3 regions of the Streptantibioticus cattleyicolor NRRL 8057 genome follow, and region 2 is predicted to be linked to each of the others. Evidence: riboswitches for the same ligand, from Rfam matches in the RefSeq annotation. Region 2 holds a riboswitch; each other region holds the start of a gene.
What was found. A riboswitch is a leader RNA that binds a small molecule or an ion and turns the genes downstream of it on or off. The one in region 2 is predicted to bind cyclic di-AMP.
Positions count from the first base shown of each region.

Region 1: another riboswitch for cyclic di-AMP. It lies ahead of SCATT_RS01595 (C40 family peptidase); the one in region 2 lies ahead of SCATT_RS17430 (C40 family peptidase).
Region 3: another riboswitch for cyclic di-AMP. It lies ahead of SCATT_RS09860 (LysM peptidoglycan-binding domain-containing protein); the one in region 2 lies ahead of SCATT_RS17430 (C40 family peptidase).

Region 1 is NC_017586.1:403,422-411,080, reverse strand. Features, by position in the region: gene bioD (dethiobiotin synthase) at 484-1,230, opposite strand; gene SCATT_RS01615 (adenosylmethionine--8-amino-7-oxononanoate transaminase) at 1,233-2,537, opposite strand; gene bioB (biotin synthase BioB) at 2,530-3,690, opposite strand; gene SCATT_RS01605 (8-amino-7-oxononanoate synthase) at 3,838-5,058, shown strand; gene SCATT_RS01600 (ATP-binding protein) at 5,256-5,717, shown strand; gene SCATT_RS01595 (C40 family peptidase) at 5,755-6,228, opposite strand; cyclic di-AMP (ydaO/yuaA leader) riboswitch at 6,233-6,399, opposite strand; gene SCATT_RS01590 (hypothetical protein) at 6,702-7,010, opposite strand; gene SCATT_RS01585 (ATP-dependent Clp protease proteolytic subunit) at 7,016-7,659, opposite strand, start outside.
Region 2 is NC_017586.1:3,954,543-3,965,282, forward strand. Features, by position in the region: gene SCATT_RS17385 (Uma2 family endonuclease) at 1-133, shown strand, start outside; gene SCATT_RS17390 (class II aldolase/adducin family protein) at 181-990, shown strand; gene SCATT_RS17395 (hypothetical protein) at 1,071-1,490, shown strand; gene SCATT_RS17400 (hypothetical protein) at 1,502-1,726, opposite strand; gene SCATT_RS17405 (PspC domain-containing protein) at 1,710-3,122, opposite strand; gene SCATT_RS17410 (ATP-binding protein) at 3,289-4,545, shown strand; gene SCATT_RS17415 (LuxR C-terminal-related transcriptional regulator) at 4,542-5,225, shown strand; partial or broken gene SCATT_RS40765 (C40 family peptidase) at 5,238-5,711, opposite strand; gene SCATT_RS17425 (hypothetical protein) at 6,074-6,427, shown strand; gene SCATT_RS17430 (C40 family peptidase) at 6,506-7,648, opposite strand; cyclic di-AMP (ydaO/yuaA leader) riboswitch at 7,656-7,812, opposite strand; gene pcrA (DNA helicase PcrA) at 8,009-10,477, shown strand; partial or broken gene SCATT_RS36565 (M23 family metallopeptidase) at 10,488-10,740, opposite strand, start outside.
Region 3 is NC_017586.1:2,242,181-2,252,920, forward strand. Features, by position in the region: gene eno (phosphopyruvate hydratase) at 1-199, opposite strand, end outside; gene SCATT_RS09860 (LysM peptidoglycan-binding domain-containing protein) at 418-1,092, opposite strand; cyclic di-AMP (ydaO/yuaA leader) riboswitch at 1,098-1,280, opposite strand; gene SCATT_RS09865 (LysM peptidoglycan-binding domain-containing protein) at 1,535-2,542, opposite strand; gene SCATT_RS09870 (cytochrome P450 family protein) at 2,653-3,939, opposite strand; gene SCATT_RS09875 (endonuclease V) at 3,982-4,677, opposite strand; gene SCATT_RS09880 (DUF6479 family protein) at 5,386-5,730, opposite strand; gene SCATT_RS09885 (nucleoside triphosphate pyrophosphohydrolase) at 5,785-6,777, opposite strand; gene SCATT_RS09890 (SurA N-terminal domain-containing protein) at 6,835-7,491, opposite strand; gene mfd (transcription-repair coupling factor) at 7,657-10,740, opposite strand, start outside.

The DNA.
Region 1 (7,659 bases), 3.6 Mb from region 2:
GGCCCCCTTTCCCGCGGAACGCCCCCATTCTGCCGGTTCCGCCCCCGCGAGGGGAGACCGCGTGCGGCCCCCGCGAACGCGCCCCCCGGGGAGGGTGGGTTCACGCCGCCTGCCGTCGGCGTCCCCTCCCGGCGCCCACCCCGCGAACGCGCCCTCGCAGGGGCCGTGGCGCCGGCCCGGTGACGCGTCCGGTACGGGTGCGGGCGCTCAGCGGCTCGTCTGCCGCAGGCTCTACCGTGCAGTCGCCTCCGCTGAGAGAGGCCACGCGAACGCGCCCCGGTCGGACGGCAGTTGTCCGCCGCAGGCTCTGTCGCGCGGCTGCCTACGCCGGGGGGAGCGCGCCAACGCGGGCCGCGGCGCCCACCCCGTGACGATGCCCGGCACGGGCGCGGGCAACCGGGAGTTGCCGACCGCGGGCCCTGTCGCGCAGCCCCCACCGAGGGGCCCGCACGACCGCGCCCCTCCCGGAGGGCGCCGCAGCCGCTACCGCGCGACCGACTCCGCCGGAGGGCGGGTTGCCGATGCCACCCGGGTCGCGAACGCCGACGCGTCCCAGGTGCCGCCCAGTTCGGGGGCGAGCCAGTCGGGGGCCGTACGGCGGAAGGTGTCCGGGGGGAGGGTGCCGCTGGCTTCGGGGATGGCGCCGAGCAGGGGGACGCCGGTGACCTCGGGGAGGTCGGCGACGTTGCAGCGGGCGGCGAGGCCGGGGTGGGTCGGCCAGGCGCCGATGACGACGCCGGGGCAGGACAGGCCGCGGCGGCGCAGTTCGCGGACGGTCAGTTCGGTGGCGTTGAGCGTGCCGAGCCCGGCCTGTGCGACCACCAGCACCGGCGCGTCGAGCAGCGCGGCGGCGTCGGCCAGCGTCGCGTCGTCGTCGAACCGGACCAGCAGCCCGCCGGCCCCCTCCACCAGCACCAGGTCGTGCCCGGCGGCGAGCCGGCCGGCCGCCTCGGCGACCTGGTGCGGGCGCACCGCCGGCCGCCCCGACCGGCGGGCCGCGGTCGCCGGCGCCAACGGCTCGGGGAACCGGGCGAGTTCGGCCGTGGTGACCGCCCCCGCCAGCCGTACCACCGTGGCCGCGTCCCCCGGCTCGTCCGGGCCCACCCCGGTCTGGGCCGGCTTGAGCACCGCCACCGTCCGCCCGGCCGCCACCGCCGCCGCGGCCACCGCCGCCGTGGTCACCGTCTTGCCGATCTCGGTGCCGGTCCCCGTCACGAACATCACGGCCATCGTCAGCCCTCCCTCGCCGCGGCCAGCACCGCCGCGCAGATACGTGCCACGTCGTCGTCCCCGGTGACGTACGGCGGCATGGTGTAGATCAGGTCGCGGAACGGACGCAGCCACACCCCGGCGCGCACCGCGGCCCGGGTGGCGGCGGCCACGTCCACGTCGTGGTCGAGCTGCACCACCCCGATCGCGCCCAGCACGCGGACGTCCCGCACCCCGGGCAGCGCGGCGGCGGGGGCCAGCCCGGCGCGCAGCCCCGACTCGATCCGCCGGACCTCGCCGGCCCAGTCCTGGCCGAGCAGCAGGTCGATGGAGGCACCGGCCACCGCGGCGGCCAGCGGGTTGCCCATGAACGTCGGCCCGTGCGCCAGCACCGGCACCGCGCCGCCGGAGATCCCCTCGGCCACCCGGGACGTGCACAACGTGGCCGCCAGCGTCAGGTAACCGCCGGTCAGCGCCTTGCCCACGCACATCACATCGGGGGCCACCCCGGCGTGCCCGGCCGCGAACAGGGCACCGGTGCGGCCGAAACCGGTGGCGATCTCGTCCAGCACCAGCAGGACGTCGTGCTCGTCGCAGGCCTCCCGCAGCACCCGCAGGTAACCGGGGGAGTGGAAGCGCATCCCGCCCGCGCCCTGCACCACCGGCTCCACGACCACCGCGGCCAGCTCGTCGGCGTCCCGGGCGATCAGGTCCCGCAGGTGGTCGCGGTATCCGGGGTCGGGCTCGTCGGCGAAGCCGCCCGGTGGGGCGTCCGCGAAGACCTGCGCCGGCAGCAGCCCGGACCACAGGTGGTGCATGCCGCCGTCCGGATCGCACACCGACATCGGCTGCCAGGTGTCCCCGTGGTAGCCGCCGCGCCAGGTCAGCAGCCGCCGCTTGGCCGGACGCCCCACGGAACGCCAGTACTGCAGGCACATCTTGACCGCCACCTCGACCGAGACCGACCCGGAGTCGGCCAGGAAGACATGGCGCAACGGCTCCGGGGTGATCTCCACCAGCCGGGTGGCGAGCCGGACGGCCGGCTCATGGGTGAGCCCGCCGAACATCACATGGCTCATCCGCTCCAACTGGCCGCGGGCCGCCTCGTTGAGCACCGGGTGGTTGTAGCCGTGGATCGCCGACCACCACGACGACATGCCGTCCACCAGCTCGGTTCGTCCGCCGTCCAGCGCCGCCACCCGCAGCCGGACCCCGGCGGCCGACTCCACCACCAGCGGCTCCTCCCGGCCGGGCATCGGGCCGTACGGATGCCACACGTGCGCCCGGTCGAGCCGCAGCAGCTCGCGGACGCCGTCCGCCTCACGCATTGGGCGGCAGGTCGGTACCGGCGCCACGGCGGCGCACGGCGACCAGGTCGGTGCGCGCGGCGGCGGGCACGGCGGACGCGTCCTCCTGCGCCGTGTCCGGCCGCGGCGCGCAGGAGCCCTCGGCGTGACCGCAGCCGCCCGCCGCGCCCCGCCGGTGCTCCGGCAGCGTGGCCGTCCCCGCGCCCTCCACCTCGAAGCCGGCGTCGGCGATCATCTCCAGGTCGGCCTTGCCCGCCTGGCCCTCGCTGGTCAGGTAGTCGCCCAGGAAGACGGAGTTGACCAGGTGCAGGGCGAGCGGCTGGAGGGTCCGCAGATGGATCTCGCGCCCGCCGGCCAGCCGCACCTCCACGTCCGGGCAGACGAACCGCACCATCGCCAGGATCCGCAGGCACCGCTGCGGCGTCAGCGTCCACTCCTTGGCCAGCGGGGTGCCCTCGAACGGGATCAGGAAGTTGACCGGCACCGAGTCCGGGTCGAGTCCGCGCAGCGCGAAGACCACGTCCACCAGGTCCTCGTCGCTCTCGCCCATCCCCGCGATCAGCCCGGAGCACGCCGACATCCCGGCGCCCTGGGCCTGCTTGACGGTGGCCACCCGGTCGGCGAAGTCATGCGTGGTGCAGATGTCGCCGTAGGTGTTCTCGGAGGTGTTGAGGTTGTGGTTGTAGGCATCGGCGCCGGCCGCCCGCAGCCGTTCGGCCTGGCCGTCGGAGAGCAGGCCGAGGCAGGCGCAGACCTCCACGTCCTCGTTGTGCTCCTTGATGGCCTCGATGGTCTTCGCCACCCGGTCGACGTCCCGGTCGGTGGGGCCGCGTCCGCTGGCCACCAGGCAGACCCGCTTGGCGCCGCCGGCCACCCCGGCCGCCGCCGCCTCGGACGCCTCCTTGGGCCCCAGCCAGGTGTACTTGAGGATGTCGGCACCCGAGCCGAGCCGCTGCGAGCAGTACGAGCAATCCTCCGGACACAGCCCCGACTTGAGGTTGACCAGATAGTTGAGCTTCACCCGCCGCCCGAACCACCTGCGGCGCACCCGGCCGGCCGCGGCTACCACGTCCAGCAGTTCGTCGTCGGAGGTGGCCAGCACCGCCAGCGCCTCCTCGCGGGTCGGCGACTCGCCCCGCAGTCCCTTGTCCACCAGCGTCTTCAGCAGGTCCATGGGGTTAGATCCTGGCCGAGCGGAAGGGCTCGGACCAGTGCGGGATGACACAAGTCACGGCAGTCGGCGTGTGTGGATCACCACATCGGCCGACCGCCCCGCGCCGGGTTAGGTTGCCTGCAAACCAACCGACCACCCGGGACCGTCATGACGCCTGCCGCTGATCACCGCTCCGCCTCCGGTGCCCGTACCGGGGCCGCCCCGGCCGACCCGTTCGGCTGGCTCACGGCCCGGGCGGAGGTACGGCGCCGGGCCGGGCTCGTCCGGGTGCTGCGGCCCCGCGCGGCCGACAGCGCCCACCTCGACCTGGCCGGCAACGACTACCTCGGGCTCGCCCGCCACCCGGAGGTGACCCGGGCCGCCGCCGACGCCGCGCTGCGCTGGGGCGCCGGCTCCACCGGGTCCCGGCTGGTCACCGGCTCCACCGAACTGCACGCCCGGCTGGAGGCCGAACTCGCCGAGTTCTGCGGCTTCGAGGCGGCCCTGGTCTTCGCCACCGGCTACGCCGCCAACCTGGCCGCCGTCACCGCGCTCTCCGGGCCCGACGCGCTGATCGTCTCCGACGAGGCCAACCACGCCTCGCTCATCGACGGCTGCCGGCTGGCCCGCGCCCGGCGCCTCGTCGTCCCGCACCGCGACCCCGAAGCGGTCGGCAAGGCGCTCGACGGCCACCCCGGCAGCGCCCTGGTCGTCACCGACTCGGTCTTCTCGGTGGACGGGGACGCGGCACCGCTGGCCGGCCTCGCCGAGGTGTGCCGGACGGCCGGGGCCGCGCTGCTGGTGGACGACGCGCACGGACTCGGCGTCCTCGGCGCGGGCGGGCGCGGACTGCCGGCCTCCGTCGGGCTCGCCGGCGCCCCCGGGGTGGTGGCCACCGTCACCCTCTCCAAGGCGCTCGGCGCCCAGGGCGGCGCGGTGCTCGGCCCGGCGCCGGTCATCGAGCACCTGGTCAACTCCGCCCGGACGTTCATCTTCGACACCGGACTCGCCCCGGCCGCGGTCGGCGGCGCGCTGGCCGCGCTGCGGCTGCTGCGCCGCGAGCCGGAACGGGCGGAACGGGCACGCCAGGTCGCGTCACTGCTCCACCACGGGGTGACCGCCGCCGGACTGGTCTCCGCGCGGCCGGACGCCTGCGTGCTGTCGGTACGGGCGCCGTGCCCGGAGTCGGCGGTGCGCTGGGCCGCCGACTGCCGGGTCGCCGGGGTCGCCGTCGGCTGCTTCCGGCCGCCGTCCGTCCCCGACGGCATCTCCCGGCTGAGGCTGTCGGCGCGCGCGGACCTGACCGACCGTGAGGTGGCACGGGCCGTCGACGTCATCGCCGGTGCGGCACCGGAGGGCGCCAAGGCCCTTGCGTCCAAGGCGGGTTGACGACCGCGCCCCGGCTCGCCGATATGCCGTCCGCGCCCCCAAATGCCGCCCGCCCAGGCAGAGTTCACCGCTTCGAGGGACAGGCATATGCATTCGTTGGCGCCCGCGCGGGCCGCGGCGGCAGCATGGGGGCTCCGGCGGCCGGTCCTCCCGGCCGCCGTAGCTTGGCGAGCCGGTGGACAAGGGACGACGACGCGATGGCAGACCATCAGGAAGCTTCCGTCACGCTGCCGAGCGAGCCCGCCTCGGTCTCCGTCGCGCGCGGCTACGTCACCGGGGTCCTCGCCGACTGGGGGCTGCCGAAGGACGCCCCGGCGGCCGACGCCGTCCGGCTCATCGTCTCCGAACTCGCCACCAACGCCATCCGCCACACCGGCGGACGCTCGCCCGACTTCACCGTCGGCCTCCGCCTCGACGAGCACGAGTGGCTGCGCCTCGGGATCACCGACGGCCACCCCCGCCGCCCCCGGCGGCTGCCCCCCGCCCCGGACCGGGACAACGGCCGCGGGCTGCTCATCGTCGCCCACCTCGCGGCCGAAGCCGGCGGTTGCGTGACGGTCGAGCCGACCGCGGAGGGCGGCAAGACGGTGTGGATCGCGCTGCCCTGGCGGACTGCGGCGGCCGGGCCGGAACCCGCCGGCGAGGCGGGCGCGCGGTGACCCGGCCGCCGCTGCCCGCACGGAACGGCGCGGCGGCTCACCTCACCCGGCCGTACCAGACGTCCGGCGTCCAGATCCGCTCCAGCCGCACCCGGGCGCCGCTCTTCGGGGCGTGCCACATCCGGTTGTGGCCGGCGTAGACGCCGACGTGGTAGACGCCGTCGCCGTGGTGGAAGAAGACGAGGTCACCGGGGGCCCGGGCGGCGGCGGCCACGTGCCGGGTCCGCTGGTACTGGTCGGCCGCGGTGCGCGGCAGCGAACGGCCCACCGCGCGGAAGGCGTAGAGCGTCAGCCCCGAGCAGTCGAACCGGGACGGGCCGGTCGCCCCGTACTCGTACGGTGAGCCCTGCTTGGCGGCGACCACCTCCAGCACCCGGCCGGCCACGGTGGCGCCGCGGGCGGGCGCGGGCAGGCCGGGGACGAGGGCCCCGGCGGCGAGGGCGGCGGTGGTCAGGAGCGATGTGGTCGCGGCTCGGCCGAACAGGGCGGGAGAGCCAGACGGTGCAGACATGCGCACCCCTTCGTCCTAGCGCCTGCGAAGGATGGCCTGTCGGGTTCGGGCAGGCGAAGATGCCCGGCCGCTCTCGCGCGGCTTCACCCCAAGGGGCCGCTACCGGTGCGCCCGGACGGCCCCGTCATGATCGGGTCCTCCGCTCCTGCCAAGCTGTGGTGTCGACCTGGCGTCCGGGCGCCGGCAGGACTCGGCGTGCGCCCGGACCGCCCCGCCACCGCGGCGGGGGCTTGTCGTCACCACGGATGATGGCGCACCGATGCCAGTGTCGCCGATCGTGCCGAACCACCCGTGTCGCCGATCCCGGCCGGTAACTACCGCTGGTCACACGCGTGTTGCGGGGCTGAGAAAACGTCAAGGAAGGATGCACCACGGGAGTGGCGAATCCGCCGTACGGTGGAAATCGACTCCGCCCGGGCGGATCACCCTCGCCCCGATGGCGTACGCCCCGGGCCTTCCCGCGGGCCGGCGCCTCACCGCGGCGGCTGCTCCGGAGGGATCGCGGGCCTTCCCGCGCGCCGTTCGCCGTCGAGGACGCGCATGGCCTCCGCCAGCACCCTGGTGTGCAGCTCGTGTTCGCCGCGCTCGTACATCAGCTCGAGCGCGGCCCGCAGTTCCGTGGCCCGGGCCACCAGCGCCTGGGCGGCGCGCAGCGCGGAGTACGTCTGCGTGGTGCGCGCCGGGTTGATCTTCCCGAGCAGGTCGGCGGCTTCCAGATAGCGGTCGATGACCTCGCCCTCGGCCCGGGTGAGGGCGGGCAGCGGCGGCAGTTCGGGGACCACCTCGCTCACCTCGGGCCGGGTGCGGCGGGGGCCTTGCGGCTGCGGGTGAGGTGGTCGACCAGGCCGTACGCGCGGGCCCCGGGGCCGTCGAGGACGGTGGCGCGCTCGATGTCGGCCTGGATCCGCTCGATCGGCCGGCCGGTGTGCTCGGCCAGCAGCTCGGCGGTGCGGGTGCGCCGGCGTTCCATCTCGGCGGCCTGGATCTCCAGGTCGGCGGTGGTGCCCTGGACGGGCTCGGGGATGGCCGGCTGCTCCAGCACGATCCGGGCGCCGGGCAGGGCGAGCCGCTTGCCCGGGGTGCCCGCCGCCAGCAGCAGCGCCGCCGCGGCGACGGCCTGGCCGAGGCAGACCGTCTGGATGTCGCAGCTGATGTACCGCATGGTGTCGTAGACCGCCGTCATCGCCGTGAACGAGCCGCCGGGCGAGTTGATGTAGAGCTGGATGTCCTGGTCGGGCGAGGCGTATTCGAGGTGCACCAGCTGGGCCATCACGTCGTTGGCCGCGGTGTCGTCGACCGGGGTGCCGAGGAAGATCACCCGCTCGGAGAGCAGCTTGCCGTAGGGGTTCATGGCCAGCAGGCCCTGGCTGGTGCGTTCGGTGAACTCCGGCAGCACGTAACGGGCGGTCGGCGCGGGCGGGACTGCGGACG
Region 2 (10,740 bases):
CCCGGCCGTCTACGTCTACGAACTCGACCCGACGACCAGGACCTACGTCGTCACCGGCATCCACCGCGACCACCTCAAGCTCGACGTCCCCTTCACCGTCGACATCGACCTCACCGAGATCGACCGGCTGTAGCCGTCCTCGCTCTGGCCATCTCCGGTACCTGGGGGTAACTTCCGCGCATGACGGAAGCAGGGACGCCGAGGAGGCCGCCGGGGGCGATACCCGTGGAGCGGCTGGAGTTCGAGATGCCGCCGCGGTTCGGGGGGGACGTGGTGGCCGAGCGGCGGTACCGGAAGGAGCGGCTGGCGGCGGCGTTGCGGTTGTTCGGGCGGTTCGGGTTCGAGGAGGGGGTGGCCGGGCACGTCACGGCGCGGGATCCGGAGTTCACGGACCATTTCTGGGTCAACCCGTTCGGGATGTCGTTCCGGCACGTGACGGTGGGCGACCTGATCCTGGTCAACGAGGACGGGCAGGTCGTGGAGGGGCGCTACCACGTCAACCAGGCGGCGTTCGCCATCCATTCACAGGTGCACCGGGCGCGGCCGGACGTGGTGGCGGCGGCGCACAGTCACTCCACGTACGGGCGGGCGCTGGCGGCGTTGGGGGAGCTGCTGGAGCCGATCACCCAGGACGTGTGCGCGTTCTACGAGGACCACGCGCTCTTCGACGACTACACCGGGGTCGTGGTCGACACCGAGGAGGGGCGCCGGATCGCCGAGGCGCTCGGGCCGCACAAGGCCGTCATCCTGCGCAACCACGGTCTGCTCACCGTCGGTGACTCGGTGGACGCCGCCGCCTGGTGGTTCATCACCATGGAACGCTCCTGCCAGGTGCAGCTCGCGGCCAAGGCGGCCGGCAAGCCGGTGGCGATCTCCCACGAGAACGCGGTACGCACCCGCGACCAGCTCGGCAACGACCTCGTCGCCTGGATCAACTACCAGCCGCTCCATCAGCAGACCGTGCGCGCCGAGCCCGATCTGCTGCGCTGACGCGGGGTGGCGCACGGGAGTTACCATGCCCGCACCGAGTGATTCGCGCCTTTCGCGCGGAATCGGGCAGGTGTTGGCAGATGATCACGCTGAGCACGCAGTCCCTCGCCGCCGACTACTTCATCGTCGGACCGCTGCTGATGGGCATCGGCTTCATCGGCGCCATGGCGTTCGTGGGGATCTTCTACGGGGTGATGCACCGCGGCCGGCCGCGGTGGGCGCCGCGCGGTCCGGCGGCGGCACCGCAGCCGCGGTCCGGGAGCTGGCGCACCGCGGAGGAGTACCGCACCCGGCGGGTCGCCGAGGACCACGGCCCCGGCCACGACGGCATGGCACCCGTGGGGTACGAGGCGTCCCGCCCCGAGCCGCCGCCGGAGGTGCCGCGCGACGGCCGGCGCCGCATGCCCTACGAGCTGCGGGACACCTACCCCGGCCGGTGCGCCGAGGCGGTGCCCCCGCAGGCCGGACCGCTCCCGGGCAGCTCCGAGGCCGGCCGCTGACGCCCGGGGGCTCAGCCGTCGTCGCGGGCCCGGTGCTCGCGCACCGCCCCGGTCACCGCCCCGGTGACGGCGGCCAGCGCCATGCCGCCGAGCACCACGGGCACCAGCAAGGTCACCCGGGGGTGCCACGCGCCGGCGACGTCGAGGGCGAAGCCGGCGGCCACGGCCAGGAAGACCAGGCCGGCCACGAGCGTGCCGGTCCGCAAGGGACGACGGGACTCACGACGACTGGTCACGGACGACCTCCACCTCTCCCGTGCCCACGTGCAGCGTGAGCTGGACCGTACCCGACGACGCGGTGCCCGCCGCCGGACCGAGCAGGGCGGAACGTTCCACCCAGGGGCCGCCCGACACCCGCTGGTCGCCGGGGAGGCGGACGTCACCGAGGCCGACCTTGGCGGAGACCTCGACGGTGGCGTCCTTCGGCACCAGGACCCGCAGGCGTCCGGCGCCCACGTCGGCGCCGGCGTCGAGCGTCCGGCCGCCGAGGCGCACCCCGGTCAGGTCCAGTTCGGCCTGTCCGGTGCCGAGTTGGTAGTGCGGCTGGACCTGGGTCGCGTCCGCCGGGCGCCAGACCACGTCGTGCCAGTCGGTGCCGACCGACTTGGGCAGGACCGCGGCCCCGGCCAGCAGGGCGCAGGTGATCAGCGCCCAGGTGATGGTGCCGCCCCCCGAGCGGCCGAGGAAGGCGCCGGCCACCAGGCCGAGCCCGAAGACCGCGAGGGCGGCGACCAGTCCGGCCTCCAGCGTGGTGCCGAGCGGATGGTGCGGCCAGGTGAGCGTCATCACCAGCGCCGCCACCGCCACGGCCAGGGAGAACGTGGCCAGCCCCAGCCCGGTGCCCGGCCGGCGTTCCCGGGGCGCGGGACGCGGGGGCGGCGTCCAGACGGGCGGCTGCGCGGCGGTGGTGCCCGGCGGGGTCTCCTTCTCCAGGTTCACCGGCGGGGTGGCCGAGGCGTCCTCCGGTCCCCACAGGTAGCCGGTGGTGCCGCGGGGCTCGCGCCACCAGGAGGGGCCGGCCGTGGTGGGCGGCGGCTGGGGGGCCGGGGGCGCGACGGGGGAGGCGGCCGAGGCCGCGGTCTCGCCGCCCTCCGGCCCGGTGGGCGCCGCCGCGCGCCGCCGCCGCGACCAGTACACGGCCGCCGCGGTCACCGCCAGCAGGCAGAGCGAGAACGACTGGGTGTCGCCGTTGTCCAGGGTGGACAGGAAGAAGCCGGTGCCGGCCAGGGTGAGCAGCAGCGCGGTGAGCACGGCGCCGTCGATCCGCCCGGTGAGCAGCCGGTGCAGCTCGGTCTCGTCCTCGCCCTCCAGCGGGATCAGCAGCCAGCCGATGCCGTAGACGATCAGCCCGATGCCGCCGGTGAGGGCGAGGATCGACAGGACGACGCGGAAGATCACCGGGTCCATGCCGAAGTAGCGGCCGGCGCCGCCGCACACCCCGCCCAGGACCTTCTGGCGGGTGCTGCGCCGCAGGGTCGGGGCCGGCGGCGCGGCCTGCTCGGCCGGGCCCCCGGCGCGCCGCGGGCCGGTGCCGGGCGGGGGCGTCGCCCGGTCGCCGCCCGGGTGGCCGCCCAAGTCACCGGGCCCGTCGCCGGGCCGGCCGGCGTGCGGGGTGTGGTCGTCGTGCGTCATGGCTCCATGGTGACCGCCCGGCCACCCCGGCCGGTATCGGTGACGACCCTGGTCGAACCCTGATTACGCGGGCCGCCGGAGGGTGGCGAGGCCGGGGACCGGCCCCGGGGGTTCTCAGGGGCGTACCCTGATGCCTGCCCGCCCGCTGTCGTGTGACGATCGGATCATGTCAGCCAGTACCGCGCCCGCCGGGTCCGTCCACGGCGAGTTGGACGACGCCCCGCCACGGCTCTACCGGAGTTCGGAAGGGCGCATGATCGGCGGGGTGGCCCGCGGTCTCGCCGGACACCTCGGACTGCCGGTCGCCTGGGTACGGCTGGCCTTCGTGCTGCTGGCCACCATCGGCGGTCTCGGGGTGCCGTTGTACGCGGCGTTCTGGTTCGTCGTTCCGCTGGGGGTCGGCGGGGTCGCCGAGACGCGGCCGGGCGCGCTGCGCGCCACGCCGTCCGGGCGGCGGGTGGACCGGGGCCACGTGCTGGCGCTGCTGGTGATGGCGGCCGGGTTCTTCGTCCTGCTGCGCAACCTGCGGATGGGCGACGCCGCGTACGTGTGGCCGACGCTGCTGAGCGCGGCCGGGGTCACCCTGGTGTGGCGGCAGGCCGACAACGCCCGGCGGGCCCGCTGGGTGGAGATGAGCCGCAGCAAGCGGTGGCTGCCGGTGGCGCGCGGCGCGGCCGGGGTGATCCTGATGGCCGCCGGGTTCACCAGCTTCCTGGTGGTCCGCGGCTCGATCGGCAACCTCGGCACCGTCCTGCAGGCGTCCCTCGCCGTGATCGTCGGCATCGCCCTGCTCACCGGCCCCTACGTGGTGCGGATGACCCAGGACCTCTCCGCCGAGCGCCGCGAGCGGATACGGGCCCAGGAACGCGCCGAGGTCGCCGCCCACGTGCACGACTCCGTGCTGCACACCCTCACCCTGATCCAGCGCCGCGCCGACGACCCGCGCGAGGTGGCCCGGCTGGCCCGGGCCCAGGAACGCGAACTGCGCGCCTGGCTCTACCGCCCCGAGGGCACCGGCCGCGAGGACGAGCCGGCCACCCTGGCCGAGGCTGTCCGCCGGGCCGCCGCCGGGGTGGAGGACCAGCACGGGGTCCCGGTGGAGGTGGTCTGCGTCGGCGACTGCCCGCTCGACGGGACGCTGGGCGCCCTGATCCAGGCGGCGCGTGAGGCGATGGTGAACGCGGCCAAGTACGGTGGCGACGAACCCGTCCAGGTGTACGCCGAGGCCGAGGAGGAGAAGGTCTTCGTCTCGGTGCGGGACCGCGGTCCCGGCTTCGACCTCGACCAGGTTCCGGACGACCGGATGGGCGTACGCGAGTCGATCATCGGCCGGATGAAGCGCAACGGCGGCGAGGCGCGGCTGCGCGCCGCGCCGGGCGGGGGGACCGAAGTGGAACTGGAGATGGGAAGGTCGGCGGGATGAGCGACGAGGCGCAGACCCCGAGGCGGGTACGGGTGGTGCTGGTGGACGACCACCGGATGTTCCGTACCGGTGTCCAGGCCGAGATCGGCGACACCGGGGCCACCGGGGTGGAGGTCGTGGGGGAGGCCGCCGACGTCGACCAGGCGGTGGCGGTGGTCACCGGCACCCGGCCGGACGTGGTCCTGCTCGACGTGCACCTGCCGGGCGGCGGCGGGGTGGAGGTGCTGCGGCGCTGCGCCACGCTGAGCGCGGACCCGGAGCGGCCGGTGCGGTTCCTGGCGCTGTCGGTCTCGGACGCGGCCGAGGACGTGATCGGGGTGATCCGCGGCGGCGCCCGCGGCTACGTCACCAAGACGATCACCGGCCCCGACCTGGTCGACTCGATCTTCCGGGTGGCCGACGGGGACGCCGTCTTCTCGCCGCGGCTGGCCGGGTTCGTGCTCGACGCCTTCGCCTCCACCGACGCGCCGCCGGTCGACGAGGACCTCGACCGGCTCACCCAGCGTGAGCGGGAGGTGCTGCGGCTGATCGCCCGGGGCTACGCCTACAAGGAGATCGCCAAGCAGCTGTTCATCTCGGTGAAGACGGTGGAGTCCCATGTCTCCGCGGTGCTGCGGAAGTTGCAGCTGTCCAACCGGCACGAGCTGACCCGCTGGGCGGCGGCGCGTCGGCTGGTCTGAGCCGGGCGCCGGTCAGGCCGGGCGCACCGCGCCGCTGAGCGGGTGCTCGTCCACCGGGGCCAGCCGCACGTGGGAGCCGGGGTGCGGGGCGTGGATCATCCGGCCGTGGCCCACGTAGAGGCCGACGTGGCGCACGCCGTGGAAGAAGACCAGGTCGCCGGGGCGGAGCCGGTCGCGGGTCACCGGGGTTCCGGCGGAGATCTGGGTGTAGGTGGTGCGCGGAAGGGCGACCCCGGCGGCCCGCCAGGCGGCCTGGGTCAGCCCGGAGCAGTCGTAGCCGTCCGGTCCGGTGCCGCCCCACCGGTAGGCCTTGCCGAGCTGCGCGTAGGCGTAGGCGACGGCCTGGGCGGCGGCGGTGGTGGCGGCCGTGTCGGGGGCGGTGACCGCCTCCGGGGCGCGGTGGTGCGGGGCGGGCACCGCGTGGCCGTCGGCGGCGGCCGCGGTGGCGGTGGCCGCGCCGGCCATGGCGAGGGTGGCGGCGGTACGGGCCACCAGACGGCTTCCGGCGCCGTTGAGCAGCCACTGCTTGGGTTTTCGGTGCGAGGGCACGGCGATGACGCTCCGTTTCCAGCCGGGTTCTGGTGGGTGATGGGGCTGGTGAGGGACGGTAGACGCCGGGGTAACGGGTAGGGAGGTGAACGACCGGGAGTGGCGGTAAGGGATCGTCCCCGTATCGCCCGGTGACCGTGGGTGAACGGATGCCGGGCGGACGGATGCCGAGCGGGACCGGACGGAGCGTTCCGGTCCGGGGCGGCGGTCACCGGTGGTAAGGACGGCCCCGCGCCGTCCGTTTCCCGGGGCCGTACCCGCGTCAAGATCCCGGACGGGGGCCGCATACGCTCGCCGTCATGGACGTACTCATTCACCTCTTCGTCGGCCTGCACATCATCGGCATCGCCGCGCTGCTCGGCGGCTTCCTGACCCAGATGAAGGCGTTGGGCCGCGGGGAAGCCCGGATCGTCCCGGCGATGCTGCACGGCGCGCTGACCATGCTGGTCACCGGCATCGTGCTGATGGGGCTCAACGAGGCCCAGCACTACCACCTGAACTACGTGAAGTTCGGGGTGAAGATCGCCGTCCTGGTGGTGATCCTGGGCCTGGTCTACGTCAAGCGGGACGAGGAGCGGGTGCCCAAGGGCGTCGTCGGCGCGGTCGGCGGGCTGACCATGGCCAACATCTTCATCGCGGTGCTGTGGACGTGATCCGCCGCGAGGGGTGAACGAAACGAGGGGCGCGGGCCGGACGGTCCGCGCCCCTTGTCGTGTCCGCGCGCCCGCGGACTACGCCGGGCGCACCGCGCCGTAGATCGGCATCTCGGTGACCGGGGCTATCTTCACCACGGTGCCGGTGTGCGGGGCGTGGATCATCTGGCCGCCGCCGATGTACAGGCCGACGTGGCTGATGTCGCCGTAGAAGAAGACCAGGTCACCGGGTTGCAGCTCGGAGGTGGAGACCCGGGTGCCGGCCTTGACCTGGTCCCAGGTGGTGCGCGGCAGGGAGACCCCGGCGGCCTGCCAGGCGGCCTGGGTCAGCCCGGAGCAGTCGAAGGAGTTGGGCCCGGTGGCGCCCCACACGTAGGGCTTGCCGAGCTGCTCCCGGGCGAAGGCGATCGCCTTGGCGGCCCGGGTGGAGGCCGAGCCGTCGCGCCAGCCGCCGGCCGGGGTGCCGGAGGTCCCCGAGGCGTCCGAGGACGAGCCGGACTGGTCGTGCTGCTGCTGGGCGGCGAGGCGGGCGGCGGCGCGCTCCGCCTCGGCCTCCTTCTGCTTCTCCAGCGCCGCGAGCCGCGCCTTCTCCTGCGCCGTGAGGCTGTTGAGCAGGTTCTGCGCCTCGGTGAGCTTCTGCTGCACCGCCCGCTTCTGGTCGGCCAGTTCGCGCTGGGCGTCGCTGAGCGACTGGAGGCTCTTGGCGGCCTCGGCGCGCTTGCGGGCCGCGGTGACCTGCTGGGTCTCGAACCGGGCGACGACCTGCCGCCGCTTGGCCGTCTCCCGGGACATCAGGTGCGTCTGGTCGAAGTACTGCTGCGGGTCGTCGGCGAGGAAGAACTGCGCGGTCTGGCCGAGGCCGCCGGTGCGGTACTGGGCGGCGGCGAACTGGCCGAGCGCCCGCCGTGACTCGTTGATCTGCTGCGCGCCGCGGGCCATCTGGTCGAGGAGCTGGTCGGCCTTGCGGCGCTGGGCTGCGGTGGACTCCGCGGCCTGGTTGTACCGCTGGGTGGCGACCTCGGCCTGGTGGTTGAGCGAGTCGACCTGGCGCTGCACGTCCTCGATGGAGGGCTGCGGCGGCTTGGCGGGGGCGGCCGTCGCCGTCTCGCTCAGCAGGGTCATGGTGGCCAGGGCGGCCGAGGTGATCCCGATCGCGGCCCGCGGCCCGGCGCCGGCGAGCGTTCGGGACAGGGGCGTACGGGGCTTGCGGTGCGACGCCAACGCGGGCGCTCCTTCCGTGGACCGCCTACCGGGTTAGCTGTCGGGTTCGGGCTTCGGAAGGCCGCCCTACGGCCCTCGCGCACGGTTACGCGCCGGCCGATTCACCCCAAGTCCTGCGTGTGGTTCCCCGGTTCCGGCCACGCCGGACTCAGCGGAGGCGTACCGTCTCGACGCCTTCGCCGAGTTGGGGACGGCCGCCTGATCGAGCACGCTAGCGAACGCGTGTGGCTGATGTGAAGGCCGGGACGTGATTTCTCCGAAACCGTTCTGTGATCTTTGGCACCCGGCCCACCGCCGCCTCCGGCCGGACCCACGGAGCGGGCCCGCGCTGTCGGTGCCGCCGCATAGACTCGTACGACGATGAGCAGCCTCTTCGACGACAGCTTCCTGGCCGACCTCGGACCCGCCGGCGAGGAGCCCCCGCCACCGCCGGACCCGGAGCACGAGCACGCGCCGGAAGAGCTGCCGGACGACCTGTTCGGCGGCAGGTACGACGCGCCCCTGCCCCGGGACGCCCACTACCGCGACGGGGCGCCGCGCCCGGTGGTCGACCCGGCCACGCTGCTGGAGGGCCTCAACGAGCAGCAGCGCGCCGCCGTCGTCCACTCCGGCTCCCCGCTGCTCATCGTCGCCGGGGCCGGCTCGGGCAAGACCCGGGTGCTCACCCACCGCATCGCCCACCTGCTGGCCGCCCGCCATGTCCACCCGGGCCAGATCCTGGCGATCACCTTCACCAACAAGGCCGCCGGGGAGATGAAGGAGCGCGTCGAGCAGCTCGTCGGCCCCCGGTCGGCCGCGATGTGGGTCTCCACGTTCCACAGCGCGTGCGTGCGCATCCTGCGCCGCGAGGGCAGGAAGCTCGGCTTCACCTCCAGCTTCTCGATCTACGACGCCGCCGACTCGCGGCGGCTGATGGCGCTGGTCTGCCGCGATCTCGACCTGGACCCCAAGCAGTTCCCGCCCAAGTCGTTCAGCGCCCAGGTCTCCAACCTCAAGAACGAGCTGATCGACGAGGAGACCTTCGCCGCCCGCGCGGAGAACCCGTTCGAGAAGAAGCTGGCCGAGGCGTACGCGCTCTACCAGGCGCGGCTGCGCGAGGCCAACGCCCTCGACTTCGACGACATCATCATGACCACCGTCCACCTGCTCCAGGCGTTCCCGGACGTCGCCGAGCACTACCGCCGCCGCTTCCGGCACGTGCTGGTGGACGAGTACCAGGACACCAACCACGCGCAGTACACGCTCGTACGCGAACTGGTGGGCCCCGCCTCCGGCACCGCCACCGGCGAGGGCCCCCGCGAGGGCGACGGCCCGGCCGAACTGTGCGTGGTGGGCGACGCCGACCAGTCGATCTACGCCTTCCGCGGCGCCACCATCCGCAACATCCTCCAGTTCGAGGAGGACTACCCGACGGCGACGACGATCCTGCTGGAGCAGAACTACCGCTCCTCGCAGACGATCCTGTCCGCCGCCAACGCGGTGATCGAGCGCAACACCGGCCGCCGCCCGAAGAACCTGTGGACCGAGGCCGGCGACGGCCCGCGGATCACCGGCTACGTCGCCGACACCGAACACGACGAGGCGCAGTTCGTCGCCGAGGAGATCGACCGGCTCACCGACGCCGGCGACGCCCGCCCCGGCGACGTGGCGGTCTTCTACCGCACCAACGCCCAGTCCCGGGTCTTCGAGGAGATCTTCATCCGCGTCGGCCTGCCCTACAAGGTCGTCGGCGGGGTGCGCTTCTACGAGCGCAAGGAGGTCCGCGACATCCTGGCCTACCTGCGGGTGCTGGCCAACCCGGAGGACGCGGTCTCGCTGCGCCGGATTCTGAACGTGCCCAAGCGCGGCATCGGCGACCGCGCCGAGGCGATGATCGAGGCGCTCGGGCTGCGCGAGAAGATCACCTTCCCGCAGGCGCTGCGCCGGGTGGACGACGCCTACGGCATGGCGGCCCGCTCCGCCAACGCCGTCCGCCGGTTCAACGAGCTGATGGACGAGTTGCGTACCGTCGCCGAGTCCGGCACCGGCCCGGCCACCGTCCTCGAAGCCGTCCTGGAGCGCACCGGCTACCTCGCCGAACTCCAGGCGTCCAGCGACCCGCAGGACGAGACCCGGGTGGAGAACCTCCAGGAACTCGCGGCGGTGGCCCTGGAGTTCGAGCAGGAGCAGCCCGAGGGGGGCCTCGCGGACTTCCTGGAGCAGGTCGCGCTGGTGGCCGACTCCGACCAGATCCCGGACGAGGACGAGGGCGAGGGCAACGGCGTGATCACGCTGATGACCCTGCACACCGCCAAGGGCCTGGAGTTCCCGGTGGTCTTCCTGACCGGCATGGAGGACGGCGTCTTCCCGCACATGCGCGCGCTCGGCCAGACCAAGGAGCTGGAGGAGGAGCGCCGCCTCGCCTACGTGGGCATCACCCGGGCCCGCGAGCGGCTGTACGTGACGCGGTCGGCGATGCGCAGCGCCTGGGGCCAGCCCTCGTACAACCCGCCGTCGCGCTTCCTGGAGGAGATCCCGGAGAAGCTGCTCCACTGGAAGCGCACCGGCGGCTCGACGCCCTCGGCCCTGGTCTCCAGCGCCTCCTCGGTGCTCGGCTCCGGCCGGGGCGGCGGCGCCAAGGCGGGCCCCTCCGGCTTCGCCACCCGCCGGGCCAAGGAGCGGCCGGTGGTCGCGCTCTCGGTGGGCGACCGGGTCACCCACGACACCTTCGGCCTGGGCACCGTGGTCTCCGTCAAGGGCAGCGGTGACAACGCCGAGGCGACGGTGGACTTCGGCGAGGAGAAGCCGAAGCGGCTGCTGCTGCGGTACGCGCCGGTGGAGAAGCTGTAGCGGCGCCGCCTCAGCGCGGGTCGATGCCGTGCTCCAGCAGCCAGGGCAGCGGGTCCACCGGGGCGCCGCCGCCCGGCCGCACCTCGAAGTGCAGATGCGGGCCCGTGGTGTTGCCGGTGTTGCCGGAGTAGGCGATGACCGTCCCGGCCTGCACCCGTCCGCCCCGGATGCGGGTGCCCGACAGGTGGCAGTACCAGGTCTCGGTGCCGTCGGGCGCCGTCACCATGGCCATGTTGCCGTAGGCCGGGTTCCACTGGGTGCGC
Region 3 (10,740 bases), 1.7 Mb from region 2:
CCTTCTCGACGCCCTTGCCCCCGTAGCGCGCCTTGTCACCGTCGCGGAGTTCGAGGGCCTCGAAGGCGCCGGTGGAGGCGCCGGACGGAACGGCGGCACGACCGGTGCTGCCGTCGTCGAGGCCGACCTCGACCTCGACGGTGGGGTTGCCTCGCGAGTCGAGGATTTCCCGGGCTACGACGACGTCGATGGACGGCACGAGCATCTCCTTTGGGATGTGTGTCTTGCTCTGCGCCATGAGCCTAACCGGCGCGGGGCCCGGCCCGGCCCGACGGTCCGGACGCCGGGCCGAAAATGCCCCGGCCGGACACGCTCGGGGGAAGGCGTGTCCGGCCGGGGAGACGGGGACGGGCGCTCGGCGCGCCCTGGCCCGGCGCGGGCCGCCCCCGTTACCGGGGGTGCCCGGGCCGGCCCTGGTCAGCGCAGGTGCAGGTGCTGACCGGGGAAGATGAGGTTGGCGTCCTTGACGACGTCCTTGTTGAGGTCGAAGAGCTTCTGCCAGCCACCGGCGACCTGGTGGTCGGCGGCGATCTTCGACAGGGTGTCGCCGGCCTGGACGGTGTACTCACCGGTGCCGCGCTGCACCGGGGCGGCCGGGGCGGCGTGCCGCGGGGCGTGGCGGTGCTGGGTGGGGGCCGGGGCGGCGGGCTTGGCCGGCTTGACGGCGTCGGTCTGCGCCGAGGCGGCGTTGCCGGAGCCGGCGGTGTCGACCGCCGGAGCGGGGCCGCCGGAGGTCAGCGGACCGGCGTAGGCGCACTGCCAGGCGCCCGGGCCCTGCATCTTCAGCAGCTGCTCGGCGACGGCGATCTGCTGGTCCTTGGTGGCGTAGTCGGCACGCGAGGCGTACTTCAGACCGCCGGCGGCGGCCCAGCTGGACGGCGAGAACTGCAGGCCGCCGTAGTGGCCGTTGCCACCGGTGTCGTGGTTGGACCAGTTGCCGCTGGACTCGCACTGGGCGACGCGGTCCCACACGGAGACCGAGGCGGCGGAGGCGGAGGTGGCGCTCAGCAGCGGAGCGGCGACGGCGGCGCCGGCGACACCGGCGAACGTGGCGATGCGAACGGCCTTGGAGGCACGACGGTGCTTGCCCATGGGGAAGTGATCCTCACCGACGCCTACGAGGTGAGCTGTCGGGTGCGGGCCGAGTGAGTGCCCGGTCGGTGCCGTGGTGGCACGCGACTTAACCCCAAGCCGGGCCGTGCGGCGGGGCGTTGGGCCCGTACCGTCCGGTCCGGCGGAGAACCTGGGTCCCCCGCTCCTGCCTACGGCGCTCTCGCGTCGACTGTTCCCGTCGGTGGGCGGCAGGACTCGGCGTTCCCGACCGACAGGGCTCGCGGTGGCGAGCGGTGAAGACCATAAGCACAGCCCCGCCGGGCCCGGCAACCACGGCCGGGTTCCCGGCCAGGGCCCCGGCTAGGACCGCGACGGGGACGAAAACGCAGGTCGACGGCGGTGCGCTCAAGATCGGCAACGGTCGGACGGGGGCGCCGGCCGGGAGAGTTATGTCACAGCCGGACGCCCCCTTACCCGGGGTTCAGTGACCGAGGGTGAGGTGCTGTCCGGGCAGGATCAGGTCGGGGTCGGAGCCCACCACGGACTTGTTGGCGTCGTACAGCGCCGGCCAGCCGCCCGTCACGGAGTGGTCGGTGGCGATCTGGGAGAGGTTGTCCCCGGGCCGGACGGTGTAGGCGGCGGACGTGTCGCCCTGCCGCGGCACGGTGGGGCGGGCGTGGGAGCCGCCGCGGGAGGTCTCGTCGTCGCCGCCGCGGTCACCGGTGGCGGGGGCGGAGGGGGTCTCCTGCGGGGCCTGCGCGGTGGTGTCGGGGACCGGGGGCTTGGCGTGGCGGCCGGTGGGGGTGGGGCTGCCGGAGGGGGTGGTGGTGGGGCTGCCGGCCGACGGGGTCGGGGAGGCGGAGGACGAGGCGGTGCCCGACGGGGTCGGGGAGGCCGACGGGGTGCCGGAGGGCGCGGTGGAGGCCGAGGCCGACGGTGTCGGGGAGGAGGCCGAGGAAGAGGAGGAGGGGGCGGACGGGCCGGTGTCCGGGCCGGTGTCCTGCGGGCCGTCGGAGGGGCGGGCCGGCGGGTCGTCGTGGGTGCGGGTGGTGCCGGAGGCGGTGCCGTCCCCGGTCTGCGGGACGCCGGGGTCGACGGCGGCGGGGGCGCCGCCCTGGGTCAGCCCCGCGTCGGCGGCGCAGTCCTGCCAGGCGGAGACGCCGCGGGCGGCGAGGATCTTCTCGGCCACGGCTATCTGCTGCTGCCGGCTGGCCAGGTCGGGCTGGGGCGCGTACGACAGGCCGCCGTACTGCTCCCACTCGGACTGGGTCAGCAGCAGCCCGCCGTAGTAGCCGTTGCCGGTGTCGGCGCTCCACGCGCCGCCGCTCTCGCACTGGGCGACCCGGTCCCAGGTGCCGGTGGACGCGGCCTGGGCGCCACCGGAGGCCAGCAGCGGCAGTGTCATCCCGGCCCCTGCGACCCCGGCGGCCACGACGATTCTGGGCGCCTGCCGCGGCTTTCGGTGCTGGCCGTTACCGGACCTGAGCATGGAGTGCCTTTCTCCGACGTCACGGACGACCGCAGAGCGTAGCGTCGTTCGGTGGCGGTTACGGGGGGATGTAGTGGAGATCACGCGACGGTCACGTTACTGACGAGTCGTCAGTTGACCTTGTTCGCACCGGTATCGGCCGAGCGGTCCGGCTCCGGGGTGAACGTCACCGGGAGTTCCCGCAGACCGCGCATGATCAGCCCGCCACGCCACCGCAACTCCCCTTCCGGCACCGCGAGTTGGAGGTCGGGCAGCCGGGTCAGCAGGGTGGCCAGCGCGGTCCTGCCCTCCAGCCGGGCCAGCGGGGCGCCCAGGCAGTAGTGGATGCCGTGGCCGAAGCCCAGGTGCGGGTTGTCCCGGCGGGCCAGGTCGAGGGTGTCGGGCCGGTCGAACCGCGCCGGGTCCCGGTCGGCGGCGGCCAGCACCACCAGCACCGGCTCCCCCGTGCCGATCCGCCGGCCGCCGATGGTCAGCGGCTCGGTGGCGAACCGCCAGGTCGCCAGCTCCACCGGCCCGTCGTACCGCAGCAGCTCCTCGACCCCGGTGTCCAGCACCGCCGTCTCCCCCGCCGCCAGCGCGTCGGTGAGCACCCGGCGCTGCCCCGGGTCGCGCAGCAGGGCGTAGGTGCCGTTGCCGATCAGGTTCACGGTGGTCTCGAAACCGGCGAACAGCAGGATGAACGCCATCGCGGCGGCCTCGTTCTCGGTCAGGTGCTCCCCGTGGTCACTGGCCCGGATCAGCCCCGAGATCAGGTCGTCGCCGAGCGCGGCCCGCTTGCGGTGGATGAGTTCCAGCAGGTAGGCGCGCATCCGTTTGACCGCCCGGGCGACCCCGCCGCGCGGCCCGCCGCCGTGCCGGATCATCGTCCCCGCCCAGTCCCGGAAATCGTCCTGGTCCTCGGCGGGCACCCCCAACAGGTCGCAGATGGCGTAGATCGGCAGCGGAAAGGCGAACTCGTGGATGAGGTCCGCCGACCCCCGCCCGGCGAAGCCGTCGATCAGCCGGTCGGTCAGCGCCTGCACCCGCGGCGCGAACTCCGCCACCCGCCGCGGCGTGAACGCCTTCGACACCAGCCGCCGCAACCGGGTGTGGTCGGGCGGATCGATGTTGAGCAGATGCGTCATGAGATCCGCGCTCCGCTCCCCCGGGATCCCAACCTTCCCCTTGGCGTGCGCCCGCTCGCTGTGGTGCACCGGGTTCTTCGACAGCCGGGCGTCCGCCAGCGCCTGCCGCGCGTCGGCGTACCGCGTCACCAGCCACGCGTTCACCCCACTGGGCAGCGTGGTCCGGTGCACCGGGGAGTTCTCCCGCAGCCACGCGTACGAGGGGTAGGGGTCGGCTGCGAACTCCCAGCTGAACAGGGACGGCGAAGGGGCGGCGGGCTCGTGGTCGTGCACGCCTCGACGGTAGCCGGTGGCCCGGCGCGCCCGGCGCCCGCGTCAGCGCCGCGGGGACCGGCCCAGCAGGGTGTCGCGGCTGAGGCGGTCGGCGCGGCGGGTGGTCTCGGGGAGGCGGTAGGAGGGGGCGAGGGCCAGCACGTGACGGCAGGCGGTGTCGAGGTCGATGCCGTGGCCCACGGAGACGTAGACGGGCTTGACGCCGTCCTGGGTGCGCAGCGCGCGGCCGACGGTCTCGCCGTCGTCCACGAGGTCGGCCTGCGCGCCGCGCCCGGACCCGAGGGCGGCCGGGTCGTAGCGGCCGACGAACGGGGTCTTGGCGACGCCGGCCGACGGGATGCCGGTGAGCAGCCCGAGGTGGCAGGCGAGTCCGAAACGGCGCGGGTGCGCCAGCCCGTGCCCGTCGCACAGCAGCAGCTCCGGGACCGACTCCAGGCGGTTCAACGCCTCGACGAGAACGGGGATTTCGCGGAAGGCGAACAGTCCCGGCACGTACGGGAAGGTGGCCACGCCCTGGGCCGTGGCCTGCTCGACGACGTCCAGCGTGGCGGTGTCCAGCACCACGACCCCGGCCGCGACGCGGTCCGACCCCTCGGCGTAGGCCACGTCCACCCCGGCGACCAGCCTCGGGCGGATCGGGCCCGGCCCGAGGCGGTCCACGTGGTCGCGGAGGCGTTCCTGGAGGCACAGGGCGTCGGCCTCGGTCCGAGGCCACGGCTCGTCAAGCGTGAAGCGCACACCCCATTCTGTCGCCCCCGCGGGTTCGCTCGCGCTGGCGGTCAGCCATTACCTCCCCGGGTTCCCCCGATCCCCCGTCTCGTCGTGGCTGACGTCACAGCTGTTTCCCCCCGCCCACCCGTGGCTGTGTTCGTACAGTGCGGGATGCGCACTGTCTGCCTGGGTTCCCGGGGGCCCTCCGGGGTGACTCCTCGCTCCACGCATCGTCTTCGGCTCTCCGCCGGTCCGCTGGGTCGCTGCGGGGACACCCCTGCACGCCCCCGTTCCGCATCGTTCCGCGCTGCGGCACGGGGTGGGTAAGAAAGGAGATCGGGGTCACCCCAACCTCCTCACTCACCCCCACCCGCGAAGAGAGGCACCCGCCAACGGACAGAAGGGGGTGTGCCGGGGGTGTCCCCGCAGCGACCCAGCGGGGCGGCCGAAAGCCGACAACGAAACCTGGAGCGAGGAGTCACCCCCGGCGCGCCCCCGACCCCGCACCGGCAATAGGCGAACCCACCCCGTGCCGAACCAAACCAAAAACCCACCCCCACCACCCACCAGACAGGGGCGAACGGGGGCCACCCCGGCAACCCGAACCGGGCGAACCGGCCACCACTGCATGGCCGGCCCAGCCGTGAGGGGCGGGGATACGGGGCCACCCCGGAAACCTGGAGCGGGCGAACCGGCCACCGCGTGATGGCCGGCCAAGCCGTGGGGGGCGGGGGGTTAGGTGCGGGGGCCGGGGTAGTCGCGGAATTCTTGGGGGCGGCGGCGACGGCCGTCGCGGGGGACCTCTTCGGCGGGCCGGGAGACGTCCTCGTACCCGCTCTCCACCTCGGGCGAGCGCTGCTCGACCGAGGTGGGCTCCCCGTACTGCTCACGCGTCCGCCACGCCGCCCCCCTCGGCTGCGGCGTCTGCGGCGGCACCGGCTCCTTCTCCCGCCTGCGACGCCCGTAGTGGAGCGCCAGGAAGCCCAGCGCGATGACGATGACGACGCCCACCACGAAGGGTCCGACGCCGACCAGCAGATCCTTGGTGACGGCTAGGTCCGTGCTCGGTGACCGCATCATGAGGCTCGGGTACCCGGCCGGCGGCGGATCACTCGGGCGGGGGCGGGCCCCCTGTCACTCGGGCCGGGCGGCGGCCTCCGCCGACCGGACCGCCGCGCGGTAGCGGCGGGCGGCGGCCCGCAGCGCGGACTCCGGGTCCACGCCCTGCCGTTCGGCGAGCGCGGCCAGGGCGAGCAGCCGGTCGCCGAGGTCGGCGTCGTCGGCGGGGGGCGGGGGCACGTCGAGGCCGGCGGCGCGTACCCGGCCGGCCAGTTTGGCCGCGAGGGCGAGGGCGGGCTGGTCGAGCGGGACGCCCTCGGTGACCGAGGAACGCCGTTTCTCGGCGGCCTTGGTGCGCAGCCAGTGCTCCTTGACCTCCTCCGGGGTGTGCGCGGTCTCGGTGCCGAAGACGTGCGGATGGCGGCGGATCAACTTGTCGACCAGCGCCCCGGCCACGTCGTCGATGGAGAACGGCTCCTCGGGGTCGTCCTGCGCGATGCGGGCGTGGAAGACCACCTGGAGCAGGACGTCGCCCAGTTCTTCCAGGTAGGCGGCGCGGTCGCCGTCCTCGATCGCCTCGACGAGTTCGTACGCCTCCTCGATGAGGTACTTCACCAGGCCCTCGCCGGTGCGGGTGCCGCTCCACGGGCATTCGGCGCGGATGCGGTCCATCACCTGGACGAGGTCGAGCAGCCGGGCCCCGGGCAGGTCGTAGGAGGCGGGGAGGAGTTCCAGGTCGGGCATGCGCAGCCGGCCGGAGCCGGCCAGCCGGGCCAGTTCGTCGGTGAGCGCGGGGTCGCCGTCGGCCGCCGGTATCACCAGCACCGTGCGGCCTCCGGCGGCGCGGTCCACCAGTTCGCGGCCGGAGGGCGCCGCGTGCTCCACGGTGATCCCGGCCTCCCGCAGATACGGCAGTTGCGGGTGGCCGGGGTCGGGGCACAGGACCTCGTCGGCCGAGCGCAGGGCCTGCCAGGCGGGCCAGGAGAGCAGTCCGGGGGCCACCCGGTGGCTGGTGGTGAGGAGCACCAGACGGCCGGGGCCGGCGGTGGGGGCAACGGTGTCGGTCACCCCTCGAACGTACCCCGGACCTGTGACAACGCCACGCGGCCGGCCCCCGGACCGGCGTCAGCCCTGGAGGCTCACCGATCCCGGGGCGGGGGTCAGCGCCTTGCGCACCCACGGTTCGGTGGCGGTGCCCAGCGACAGGGTCTGGGCGTGCCACGTCCCGTAGCGCGGGTTGACGTCGATGCCGAGCCGCGCGGAGGTCTTGGCCAGCGACTTGGTGAGCGCGGCCTGGCCGTCCGGGGAGTTGAGGTCGACGCCCTGCCGGTGGGCGAGGGCCTGCGCCTCGGCCTGGACCCGGTAGAAGTCGTCGATCTGGCCGGGGGCGACGGCGTACTGCTGGAGGAGTTGTTCGCGCAGCGCGGTCGGGCCGCCCGCCTGCTGTTCCGCGGTGGCCCGCAGTTCCTGGACCTGGCGCCGGGTGACGGTGATCCCGGCGTCGCGGGCGGCCCGGTCGAGCACCCGGTCGAAGAGCATGGAGCCGAGGGTGGCCCGGCTCAGGTCACCGGTGGCCTGCCCGAGCTGGGCGGTCCGGCCGGCGCCGCCCTCGGCGTCGCGTACCGCCTCGACCCGGGCCTGGAGGGCGGAGACCGGGATCTTCTCGCCGCCGACCACCGCAGCCGCACCCGGGTGCGCGGTGCCGCAGGAGGTGAGCAGCGGTGTGGCGGCCAGCAGCGCTGCGGCGGTCACGGAGAGCGTGGCGGTACGGCGGCGGACCATGGAGCCTCCCGGCGGTTGATCGAGCGGTACGTGCATCGACCTGGCGCTGATCGAGAATAAGGACTCGCGGCCTGTGATATCCACAACTCCGCGACACTCCGCACAACGACGTCCCGCCCGCCCGGTGTCGCCCGGCTCCGTGGGCGTACCGGGCGGGCGGCCGCGTCAGGTGCCGATCACCGAGGTCAGGAACTCCGCCGTCCACTGGAGCAGTTCCCGGCCGACCACCGGCTTGCCGCCGATCGTGCCGGTGGACGGACGCGGCACCAGCACCTGCTTGGCGGCGGGCTTGAGGACGCTGCGCGGGTGGAGCCGCTTGAGGCGCAGCTCCTGCGACTCGCGCAACTCCACCGGCCCGAAGCGGATGTTGGAGCCCTGCAGGGTGATGTCGGTGACCCCGACCCGGCGGGCCAGCAGCCGCAGGCCGGCCACGAGCAGCAGGTTCTCCACCGGCTCGGGCAACTTGCCGTACCGGTCGGCGAGTTCCTCCCGTACCGAGGCGATGTCCTCCTCGGAGTTGACGGCCGCGATGGCGCGGTAGGCCTGGAGGCGCAGCTGCTCGCCGGGGGCGTAGTCGTGCGGGACGTGGGCGTCGACCGGCAGCTCGATCTTGACCTCCAGCGGCGCCTCCTCCTCGGCGCCCGCCCCGGACTCCAGCGCCGCCCGGTAGTCGGCGACCGCCTCGCCGACCATGCGCACGTACAGGTCGAAGCCGACCCCGGCGATGTGGCCGGACTGCTCACCGCCGAGCAGGTTTCCGGCGCCGCGGATCTCCAGGTCCTTCATGGCCACGTACATGCCCGCGCCCATCTCGGTGTGCTGGGCGATGGTGGCCAGCCGCTCGTGGGCGGTCTCGGTGAGCGGCTTCTCCGGCGGGTACAGGAAGTAGGCGTAGCCGCGTTCCCGGCCCCGGCCGACCCGGCCGCGCAGCTGGTGGAGCTGGCTGAGGCCGAAGTTGTCGCCGCGTTCGACGATGAGCGTGTTGGCGTTGGAGATGTCGATGCCGGACTCCACGATCGTGGTGGAGACCAGCACGTCGAACTTCTTCTCCCAGAAGTCCACCACGACCTGTTCCAGCGCCGTTTCGGACATCTGGCCGTGCGCGGTGGCGATCCGCGCCTCGGGGACGATCTCCCGCAGCCGGGCGGCGGCCCGGTCGATGGACTCCACCCGGTTGTGGATGTAGAAGACCTGGCCCTCGCGGAGCAGTTCACGCCGGATGGCGGCGCCGATCTGCTTCTCCTCGTAGGGGCCGACGAAGGTGAGCACCGGGTGGCGCTCCTCCGGCGGGGTGGTGATGGTGGACATCTCGCGGATCCCGGTGACCGCCATCTCCAGGGTGCGCGGGATCGGGGTGGCCGACATGGTGAGCACGTCCACGTTGGCCCGCAGCTTCTTCAGCTGCTCCTTGTGCTCGACGCCGAAGCGCTGCTCCTCGTCGACGATGACCAGCCCGAGGTCCTTGAACCGGGTCTCGGAGGAGAACAGCCGGTGGGTGCCGATCACCAGGTCGACCGAGCCATCCCGCAGCCCTTCCAGCACGGCCTTGGCCTCGGTGTCGGTCTGGAACCGGGAGAGCGCCTTGACCACCACCGGGAACTGCGCGTACCGCTCGGTGAAGGTGGAGTAGTGCTGCTGCACCAGCAGCGTGGTGGGCACCAGCACGGCGGCCTGCTTGCCGTCCTGCACCGCCTTGAACGCCGCCCGCACCGCGATCTCGGTCTTGCCGTAGCCGACGTCGCCGCAGATCAGCCGGTCCATCGGGACCGACTTCTCCATGTCCTCCTTGACCTCGGCGATGGTGGTGAGCTGGTCGGGGGTCTCGGCGTACGGGAAGGCGTCCTCCAGCTCACGCTGCCAGGGGGTGTCCGGGCCGAAGGCGTGGCCGGGGGCGGCCATCCGCGCCGAGTACAGCTTGATCAGGTCGGCGGCGATCTCCTTGACCGCCTTCTTGGCGCGGGCCTTGGTCTTCGTCCAGTCGGCGCCGCCGAGCCGGTGCAGGGTGGGGGCCTCGCCGCCCACGTACTTGGTGATCTGCTCCAGCTGGTCGGTGGGGACGAAGAGCCGGTCGCCGGGCTGGCCGCGCTTGGCGGGGGCGTACTCCACCAGCAGGTATTCGCGGGTGGCGCCCTGCACGGTGCGCTGGACCATCTCCACGTACCGGCCCACGCCGTGCTGCTCGTGCACGATGTAGTCGCCGGGCTGGAGGGTGAGCGGGTCGATGGTCTTGCGGCGCCGGGACGGCATCCGGCCCATGTCCTTGCTGGCCGACTTCTGGCCGGACAGGTCGGTCTCGGTGAGGACGGCCAGCTTCAGGGCGGGGGCGACGAAGCCGTGTTCCACCGAGCCGCAGGCCACGTGGACCACGGAGGGCTCGGGGGCGGCGGTCAGCTCGACGTCGAGGCGGGCGGCGATGCCCTCGCCGCCGAGCACCTCGACGGTGCGGGAGGCCGGGCCGTGGCCCTCGGTGACGTAGACCGTGCGCCAGCCGTCGGCGAGCCAGCCCTTGGTGTCGGCGAGGGCGCGGGCGCTGTCGCCCCGGTAGGTCTCGGGGGCGTGCAGGCCCAGCCGCAGGGTGTCGCCGTCGTCCTCGTCGGCCTCGGCGTCGGCGGAGAACTGGCTCACCGACCACCACGGGGTGCCGGTCCCGCGGGCGTGGTCGCGTACGTCGGCCAGCGACCACAGGGAGGCGGCGCCCAGGTCGATCGGAGCCTCCCCGCCCGCCCGTCGCCCACCACCACCCTTGCCGGAACGGGCTTCGCCCGTGCTGGATGACATCGCGGTGGCCGCCCAGGACGCCTCCAGGAACTCGCGGCTGGTGGCCACCAGGTCGGCGGCGCGGGTACGGACCCGTTCCGGGTCGCAGGCGACGACCACGCTGCCGGCCGGCATCACGTCCAGCAGCAGCTCCATGTCGTCCACCAGGACCGGGGCGAGGGACTCCATGCCCTCGACGGCGATGCCCTCGGCGATCTTGCCGAGGAGTTCGCCGAGTTCGGGGTGGTCCTCGGCGAGCGCGGCGGCGCGGCGGCGCACCTCGTCGGTGAGCAGCAGCTCACGGCAGGGCGGCGCCCACAGGCCGTGTTCGGCCACCTCCAGGCTGCGCTGGTCGGCGACCTTGAAGTAGCGGATCTCCTCGACGTCGTCGCCCCAGAACTCCACCCGCAGCGGATGTTCCTCGGTGGGCGGGAAGACGTCCAGGATGCCGCCGCGCACCGCGAACTCGCCGCGCTTCTCCACCAGCTCCAC